2 regions of the Hoyosella subflava DQS3-9A1 genome follow, and region 2 is predicted to be linked to the other one. Evidence: predicted binding sites of a transcription regulator. Region 2 holds the regulator's gene; the other holds the start of a gene.
What was found. The regulator LexA, encoded in region 2, represses DNA repair genes until DNA is damaged. The targets are predictions, from matches to a motif close to CGAACANNTGTTCG.

Region 1 (4,426 bases), 2.3 Mb from region 2:
GAGTGGCGTGGGCAAGGCTCGCGTTCACATCCGGTCCGTGCACGGTGACGTCGTGTCGGCGTGCATCCGCGACGAGTGATTGCGGTGAGTAGAAACCCATCGGCTGGGCACGTAGCAGCGCGGCACAGAAAGCTGCTGGATAGTGCAGTTTGAACCACGATGAGTAGAACACCAGCGCCGCAAAGCTCTGCGAATGACTTTCGGGGAAACCAAAGTTCGCGAACGCGTAGAGTTTTTCGTAGATACGGTCAGCGACGGCGCCGGTGATGCCGTGTTTCTGCCGCATACCCTCGTAGAAGCGCACCTTGAGGCGTTCCATCTTCTCTGGCGAACGTTTCGATCCCATCGCCCGTCGCAATTGATCCGCCTCTGACGCCGAGAAGCCTGCGACGTCGACGGCGATCTGCATGAGTTGTTCCTGGAACAGTGGCACTCCGAGTGTCTTCTTCAATGCTTTCTCCAAAGAGGGGTGGTCGTAGATAACGGGTTCGAGGCCATTGCGGCGACGGATGTAGGGGTGGACCGAGCCGCCCTGGATCGGTCCAGGACGAATCAGCGCAACCTCGACGACAAGATCAAAGAAGTTGCGGGGCTTGAGTCTTGGCAGTGTCGCCATCTGTGCACGCGACTCGACCTGAAAAACTCCCACAGAGTCAGCGCGCTGCAGCATCTCGTAAACGGCTTGTTCAGTGAGATCGATTTTCGCGAGATCCACCTCAACACCTTTGTGTTCAGCGACGAGGTCGATGGCGTAGTGCAGGGCTGACAGCATGCCCAGACCTAGCAGGTCGAACTTGACGAGTCCGACTGCGGCACAGTCATCTTTATCCCACTGCAGGACGCTCCGGTTTGCCATGCGTGCCCATTCGACTGGGCAGACGTCCGCGACTGGTCGGTCGCAGATCACCATGCCGCCCGAGTGGATGCCGAGATGCCGTGGGAAGCCCTCTATCTGGGCAGCCAGATCGAGTACCGGCTTAGGTATGCCCCAATCGTCATCACCATTTCGCACGCCGCTCCACCGGTCGATGCGTTTGCTCCACGCATCCTGCTGTCCTTGCGAGAAACCGAGCGCACGTGCCATGTCGCGCACCGCGGAGCGGCCACGATAGGTGATGACGTTGGCGACTTGCGCGGCGTGGGTGCGGCCATAGCGCTGGTAGACGTACTGAATGGCCTCTTCCCGGCGATCCGATTCGATATCGAGATCGATATCCGGCGGACCGTCACGTTCCGGCGCGAGGAAGCGTTCGAAAAGCAGGCCGTTCGCCACGGCGTCGACGTTGGTGATTCCTATGGCGTAACAGACCGCTGAGTTCGCCGCTGACCCTCGGCCCTGGCAGAGGATGTCGTTGCGCTTGCAGAACGACACAATGTCATGAACCACGAGAAAGTAACCGGGGAAACCCAGCTGTTTAATGATGCGGAGTTCGTGTTCGATCTGCGCATACGCCTTCGGGTGGTGTGGCCCATACCTGTCATAGGCGCCACGCATGGTGATCTCACGCAGCCAGGTGTCCTCCGTGTGACCTTCTGGAACGTCAAATGGCGGAAGTTTCGGCGCTATGAGTCGCAGGTCGAAACTGCACCGTTCACCTATGTCAGCTGCTGTATGCACCACGCCCGGGTAACGACTGAAGAGGTGTGCCATCTCCTCACCGGACCGGAGAAAACCATGCGCGGCAGGTGGGAGCCAGCCAGCTGTGTCGTCAAGGCTGCGCCTCGCCCGCACGGCAGACATCGCGGCAGCGAGCCGAGCCCGGTCAGGCCGTGCGAAGTGCGCTCCCGTCGTTGCCACGGCTGGCAATCGATACTTGTGGGCAAGCTCGTAGAGCAGGTCGTTGCGTTCATCGTCATCCGGCAGCCCAGTTTTGGTGAGTTCTACCGCGACGTTGCCAAAACGTTCGATGAGACCGATAAGAGCTTGCTCCGCTGCCTCTGAACCACCTTGCGCAAGTGCTTTGCGGACAGAGCCTTTGCGGCATCCGGTCAGCACCTGCCAGTGCTCTCCCGCTGCATTAGCGAGGGCATCGATGTCGTAGCGCAGCTTCCCTTTCTCACCGCCTGCCAGGTGAGCTTCGGCGATCTGCCGGGAAAGCCGACGGTAGCCTTCTTGCCCTTTCGCGAGCACGAGCAGGTGTGTGCCATCCGGGTCTGGTTCTCCGGTACGAGGGTTTACCGCCTCAAGCCCCAATTCCGCGCCGAACACTGTGCCAATATCAAGTTCCAGAGCGGCTTCCGCGAAGCGCACCACCCCGTACAGTCCGTCATGATCGGTGACGGCGATCGCTTTCAGCCCTAGACGCGCTGCTTGTTCGACCATTTCCTCGGGCATGGACGCACCATCGAGAAAGCTGAACGCCGTGTGGGCGTGCAGTTCCGCGTACGGAACGCGAGATACGGTTCTCGCCAGTTCCGGTGGCTCATATGCGGATCGTTTCCGTGACCAGGCGGGACTGTCATTTCCGTCTCCAGGAAACTGCTGACCAGGGCGACCGGACAGAATACGTTCCAGCTCCGACCACGTCGGCGGTCCGTTGAACCAGCTCAAGACACACTTCCCCTCGACACGGTGTTCTATGACGATTGCCGGGCGGGGAAGTCGCCCGATGCGTCAACTATAGAACATGTGTTCGAACGAAGGAAGAGGATTCCCGGAAGGACGTGCAGTTGGCACCCACAGGCGTCATCAACTACATGCCCTTCCGCGAGCGCAACCGGGCGATCATCGCCTCGAGCTCCCGATTGCGCTCCTCGAGTGCCAGGATCTGAGCAACCCCGGCGAGGTTGACGCCATCGCCAACCAGTTCTCCGATGCGCGCGAGCAAAGCAAGGTCCGCTTCGCTATAGCGCCGCGTTCCACCAGCCGTACGCTCAGGCGCGAGCAGCCCAAGCCGCTCGTAGTGCCTGAGCATTTGCACACCCACTCCAGACAGCTCTGCCGCGACCGAGATTGCGTACACACCACGCCCCGGATCCAAGGGGCCAGAGAGGCGACCGTCAGCCATGACACACCTCCCTCCTCGGCAAAATTCCCTCTTGTGCACATCGCATCGTAGTGATAAAAAAACTATAAGAGACACTAACAGGTTTTATCTAGTGTTCTCGAGAGATCAGTCAACGAGGAGGTGGGAGACATGCTCATGCGTACCGATCCGTTCCGTGAACTTGACCGCCTGACGCAGCAGGTCCTCGGAACCAGCGCACGCCCCGCCGTCATGCCGATGGACGCGTGGCGCGAGGGTGACAAATTCATCGTCGAATTCGATCTGCCCGGGGTGACAGCAGATTCACTCAATCTCGACGTCGAACGGAACGTCCTCACCGTTCACGCCGAGCGCCAAGAACGTGGCGAGGGCCAGGAAATGATCGTGTCTGAGCGACCGCGGGGAGTGTTCAGCCGTCAGCTGTTCCTTGGCGAGAACCTCGCCACCGACAGCATCGAAGCGAACTACGAGAACGGAGTGCTGCGCGTAACCATTCCGGTGGCCGAGAAGGCCAAGCCCCGAAAGATCGAAATCAGCAGCCAGCCCTCCAAGCAAGCAATCAACGCCTGAGCGATGGAGGCACGGGAACTGATTTGAGACCACTTAGGTGGCCTAAGCCCACTCCCCAGTGGGCTGGGCCACCTAAAGTCGGACACATGACCGAGCGGATGCGCCAGTTCTCACACGCGGGGTTCACATTTGATGTCCTCGACAGTGGCCCGCTCGGCGGTGAGCCGGTCATCTTGCTCCACGGCTTTCCGCAGCGCGCCTCTTGCTGGGTAGCAGTGATGGATCACCTCAACCAGCACGGGTACCGCACCTATGCGCTGGATCAGCGCGGTTACTCACCTGGCGCCCGCCCCAAAGGCCGCATGGCATACCGGATGAGCGAGTTGGTGGGCGACGCTCGCGCACTGATTGACGCCACCGGAGCGGAGAACGTCCACGTTGCAGGCCATGACTGGGGCGCTATCGTCGCATGGACCCTGGCGTCCCGCCATCCCGAGCGCGTCCGCACACTGACGACCGTCTCGGTCCCCCATCCCGGCGCTTTCGCCGCCTCCATGCTGCGCAGCGACCAACTGGCGCGCTCCTACCACATGCTGCTTTTTCAGGCGCCCTGGCTGCCCGAACTGACCGTCAACCAGTTTCCGACAGCTATCGAGTCAGCGCTGAAGAAGTCCGGCATGACGCCCACTCAAATCGAAGCTTTCCGGAGTGAAATCGTCGAGGACGGGGCACTCACGGGTGGCCTCAACTGGTATCGGGCGATGGTTTTCGCTGGCCAAGGCGGCTCCGCCAAACGTGTTCACGTTCCCACCACGCACGTGTGGTCCGACCGGGATCCCGCAATTGGACGGAAGAGCGCTGAACTTACGGCTGAGTACGTCGCCGCGCCTTTCAAACTCGAAGTCATCGAAGGAGTGAGCCATTGGGTC
Region 2 (4,426 bases):
TATGTCTCTCACGGTGCTCTCGAAGGTCTTCGATCTCCTTCTCGAAGTCGTCAGCGGAGCTGAATGACCGGTAAACGGAGGCGAAGCGCAGATAGGCCACTTCGTCGAGGTCGCGCAGCGGCCCGAGGATTGCCAGCCCGATTTCATGACTGGGTACCTCGGCTGCTCCTGACGCACGGACGGTGTCTTCGACTTGCTGTGCGAGCTTGTTCAGAGCATCATCGTCCACCTGGCGGCCCTGGCAAGCGGAGCGCACCCCACGAACAACCTTTTCCCGACTGAATGGTTCGGTGACACCGCTGCGCTTCAGTACTGCGAGCACGGCCGTCTCGACCGTTGTGAACCGTCGGCCACATTCAGTGCAGGATCGCCGACGGCGAATTGCTTGTCCCTCGTCTGCTTCCCGCGAGTCGACTACGCGCGAACTCGCAGATTTGCAGAATGGACAACGCATATCTTCTCCTCGCTCACACCCAGCTTCGCGGTTTACGAACTGGGCACCGCTCGGGGTCGGTGGCCGAAACGCTTCCTCTATCCTCCCCGCCAGAGGGTCGAGCCGCCAACCACCCACTTCTTGGGCACTGTAGGACAGGTAGATGAATTCGGGCCGCGCTGCCCATTCCGAGTGCTTTCCTTTCCGAAAGTATGCGCTCGGGCGCGCCGCCGCAAGTGCGGTCAAATCGGGCAGGTACAGCAGCGCATCATCACCGTCGTGCTCGGGCAGTGCACTCATTGTGCGGGCTCCGCCGCACATTCCCCACTGCACGGGACGATGGGGGCAAGGAGAGATTGTCCAGGCGACACCATGGAGTTTCTCAGGCCGTTGAGATCGCGGATGCTCGCCACCGATACCTCCATCGGCATTGCGGGCGCTACGCGTCGAGCGACGTCACTTAGGGACTCACCTTGATTCACTGTCACGACGCCGACAGTCCCAGGTACGGAGTCTGGAACACCCCCGGTGGTAGGAGCGAAGACCAGGCCCCACAACGGTACCGCGCACATGGCGGCAACTACGGCCGCGAACATGAGCCTTAGCACGAGAGTGTCCTCGCGTGATTGCGGACGCGAACGCCCGCGTCGCGCTGGCGCACAACCAGGACGGCCGTGCACCTCGCGGTACCGCGGTCCGGGACGGCTCGGACGCCGCCACGTCTCCCGCTGCGTTCTGCGGCGGCGGGGCACAGCTCCCTCACGACGGCTGCCCCAGTCCACAGTCTGGTCGCGATCAAGGTGGAAGTGCGAAGCTCTCACCCCACTGCGCGCGCGGCTGACGCTGGACAAGCCCGACCGCATGCATGGGGCCGGAGAACTGTAGCGGGCGCTGAGGTTTCCCGTGTTGTCAGCGGGAGCAAACCGGACGCTCATAACAACCTCCACTCGATTCGGGCCCACCCACGCGGACCGCAGTTGCGCTCTCGACCATGCCCGGTTATTCGAACATGCGTTTGGCTCGATCGCACGTTCGATTGATATCACGCGACTCTGACAAGTTTTGCTCGAACTACCGAAACAGTCGAACAGGTGTTTGGAAAATCGTCGGGCGTTGACTATGGTCAACATCAGTCACACGTGGCACTGTCAGCCTTGGATTGACGGCCAGGAGGAGTCATCAACATGAGCGCTCGCCGGAGCACACGGACACCAGAGCCTGAGGCCGAGAACGCACTTCCGCCGTTGACTGCGCGGCAGCGCGAGGTGCTCAGCGTGATACGTGCATCCGTGATGGAGCGTGGTTATCCCCCTAGTGTGCGCGAGATTGGGGAAGCGGTCGGGCTGACTTCAACCTCGTCGGTGACGCATCAACTCCGGGCGCTCGAGCGCAAAGGCTACCTGCGGCGGGACCCGCATCGTCCTCGTGCCGTAGATGTGCGCGGCTCAGAGGACGACAGTTCCTCGAGCAACAGCACTAAGGCCTTCGGAAGTGGCGGCCGCGCCTCGCACGAAGTCGGCAGCTTTGGCGGCCACACGGTAACCCCGGTCTACGTACCTGTGGTGGGACGAATCGCTGCTGGCGGGCCGATTCTGGCAGAGCAGCAGATTGACGATGTGTTTCCCCTCCCCTCCGAACTGGTGGGCCAGGGTTCCCATTTTCTGCTGAAAGTTGTCGGGGAGTCCATGATCGAAGCGGCGATCTGCGATGGTGACTGGGTAGTTGTGCGTCAGCAGGAAGACGCGGTGAACGGCGATATTGTCGCGGCGATGATCGAGGGCGAAGCAACGGTCAAGACTTTCAAACGAACGAAAGATCACGTATGGCTGCTGCCGCAGAACCCAATCTTCGAGCCGATAGCAGGCGATGACGCCACGGTGCTCGGCAAGGTCGTGTCCGTGATCCGAAAGCTCTGAGCACGAGCTACTTTCGCCTCCACCAGAGAACTGTCGCACCAGCAATCAGCACGGAGATAAACAGCCCCACACCCACTGCCGCGACGCGCACACCGAAACTGTCCAGCGCGTCGTCGTCTGGCGGTGGCTCTGCAACGGTGCCTGCACCCGCTGGGTCTGATTGCGTCGGCACAGCCACGTCATCAGCGGGTTCCGGCGTAGCGGCGCGCTGAGCAACCTGAGACCACACATAGTCCTCGACGCCGCGAAGGATCTGGATCGGCGGAAGCGGTTCATTCGCATCCGGCGGACGTGCGGGATCGCCGGTGATGGGAAAGCCCAACTCCGATGCGGTGAGCAGATCACCGTCAGCAGTAAAGGCGATCGCTTCCCCCTGAGGCTCATTCGGGATCGGCAGGACGACAGGGTCCCGAGTGAGTGCATCGAGCAGGTCGCCGTCTTCGTCCGCGTAGAAGTAGACGTCGGTGTACGTTCGGACCGCTGCGATCGTTCCTTCGGCGTTCACCGCGCCGCCAGTGGCAAGGACTGAGCCGAATGGTCCAATGGGGCCGCCCGGGGTTTCTGTCATCGAAAATGTCAGTTCCCCCGCCTTCACGAGGTCCACGGGCCCAGGCGAGGGGAGGTCGTCAACAGATGTGCCGCCTTCTGGAACGTACACCTCTCCGACACCGACGCCTTTCGTCACGATGATCGGCATCCCAACACGGTCAAGCAGGATGGTCTCGGCGTCACGAGCGCCTTCCGGGTAACGCAGCCGATGGAGCACCGCGTTGGCACCATCGCGGTCCACGCTGAGCAGTGCAATTGTTTCGCGCGCCGCCCGGTTGTCCCCGACATCCGCTATCCACAGGCGGTCGCCTCGGGCGGTGAGGTCTTCCGGATCAAACGGATTGAGCTCGCTGCGCAACCATCTCGTCACCGTACAGTCGCCAGCGAGGACGTTCGCGAGCTCGGCCACGGCCACGCTGCTGCCGCCGTCCGGGATGGCGTACACAACCTCGTCAGCCACGATGAGTCCCGAGAGCTCCTCAAGTTCGCGATCAACGGGCACGCAGAGCGATTCCACGCTCGGCGGTCCGTCGGTTTCCTGCGCCCCCACCGGTGCAGCGAGCAACCCTGCCGCCAGCACAGCAGCAATACCGGCGCCCACAATGGATGAGCGCCGGTAGCTGGACCGAACGGGAATGTGGCGCATCCGCTAGAGTGCGAACTCCTGCAGGCTCGCCGCGAGTGAGTACGGTACGTGCGCCCGAATCCGGGTGCCTTCAGCCTCGTGCGTTTCGCCGGTGACCGTTCCCTCTGTGTGGATTCGTGCGACGAGCTCTCCACGTGCGTATGGCACTTCGACGAGCACCTCAACATCCTTGCGACCGAGTCTGTCAGCGAGTTGTTCCCGCAACGCGGTAAGCCCCGCACCAGAATGCGCCGAGACGAATACCGCGCCTGGCAGCGCCCGGCGGAGCTGCGCAAGCGCCATCGGGTCCGCGGCATCTGTCTTGTTAATCACGAGGAGCTCAGGAGGCGGCGTCGTGCCCTGCTCTTCAACAACCTCATTGATCACTTCGCGTACGGCCTTGATCTGTCCTAGCGGGAACTCGTCAGATCCGTCGACGACGTGCACCAGTACGTCAGCGTCCGTGACTTCCTCGAGTGTCGACCTGAACGCTTCGACGAGCTGGGTGGGCAGGTGCCGTACAAAACCTACGGTGTCAGTCAGCACGTACTCTCGACCGTCGTCCAGTGATGCCCGCCTGGTAGTCGGATCGAGTGTCGCGAACAGCGCGTTCTGAACGAGCACTCCCGCGCCGGTCAATGCGTTGAGCAGGCTCGATTTGCCGGCGTTCGTGTAGCCGACGATCGCTACCGACGGAACTTGGTTGCGCTGACGGCGCGCGCGCTTGGTGTCACGCGCACTTTTCATCGCCCTGATCTCCCGCTTGAGCTTCGCCATGCGTTCGCGGATCCGGCGACGGTCGGTTTCGATCTTCGTTTCACCAGGCCCGCGCAAACCTACGCCGCCATTACTGCCGGCGCGCCCGCCGGCCTGCCGCGAAAGGGCCTCGCCCCAGCCGCGCAG

Region 1: AS9A_RS19175 (error-prone DNA polymerase) is a predicted target of LexA. The motif match lies at 2,623-2,636, and genes of this name have one in related genera.

Annotation. Positions count from the first base shown of each region.
Region 1 is NC_015564.1:4,076,529-4,080,954, forward strand. Features, by position in the region: gene AS9A_RS19175 (error-prone DNA polymerase) at 1-2,551, opposite strand, end outside; gene AS9A_RS19180 (MerR family transcriptional regulator) at 2,694-3,008, opposite strand; gene AS9A_RS19185 (Hsp20/alpha crystallin family protein) at 3,138-3,557, shown strand; gene AS9A_RS19190 (alpha/beta fold hydrolase) at 3,644-4,426, shown strand, end outside.
Region 2 is NC_015564.1:1,792,389-1,796,814, reverse strand. Features, by position in the region: gene nrdR (transcriptional regulator NrdR) at 1-454, opposite strand, end outside; gene lexA (transcriptional repressor LexA) at 1,618-2,349, shown strand; gene AS9A_RS08330 (hypothetical protein) at 2,357-3,544, opposite strand; gene hflX (GTPase HflX) at 3,548-4,426, opposite strand, start outside.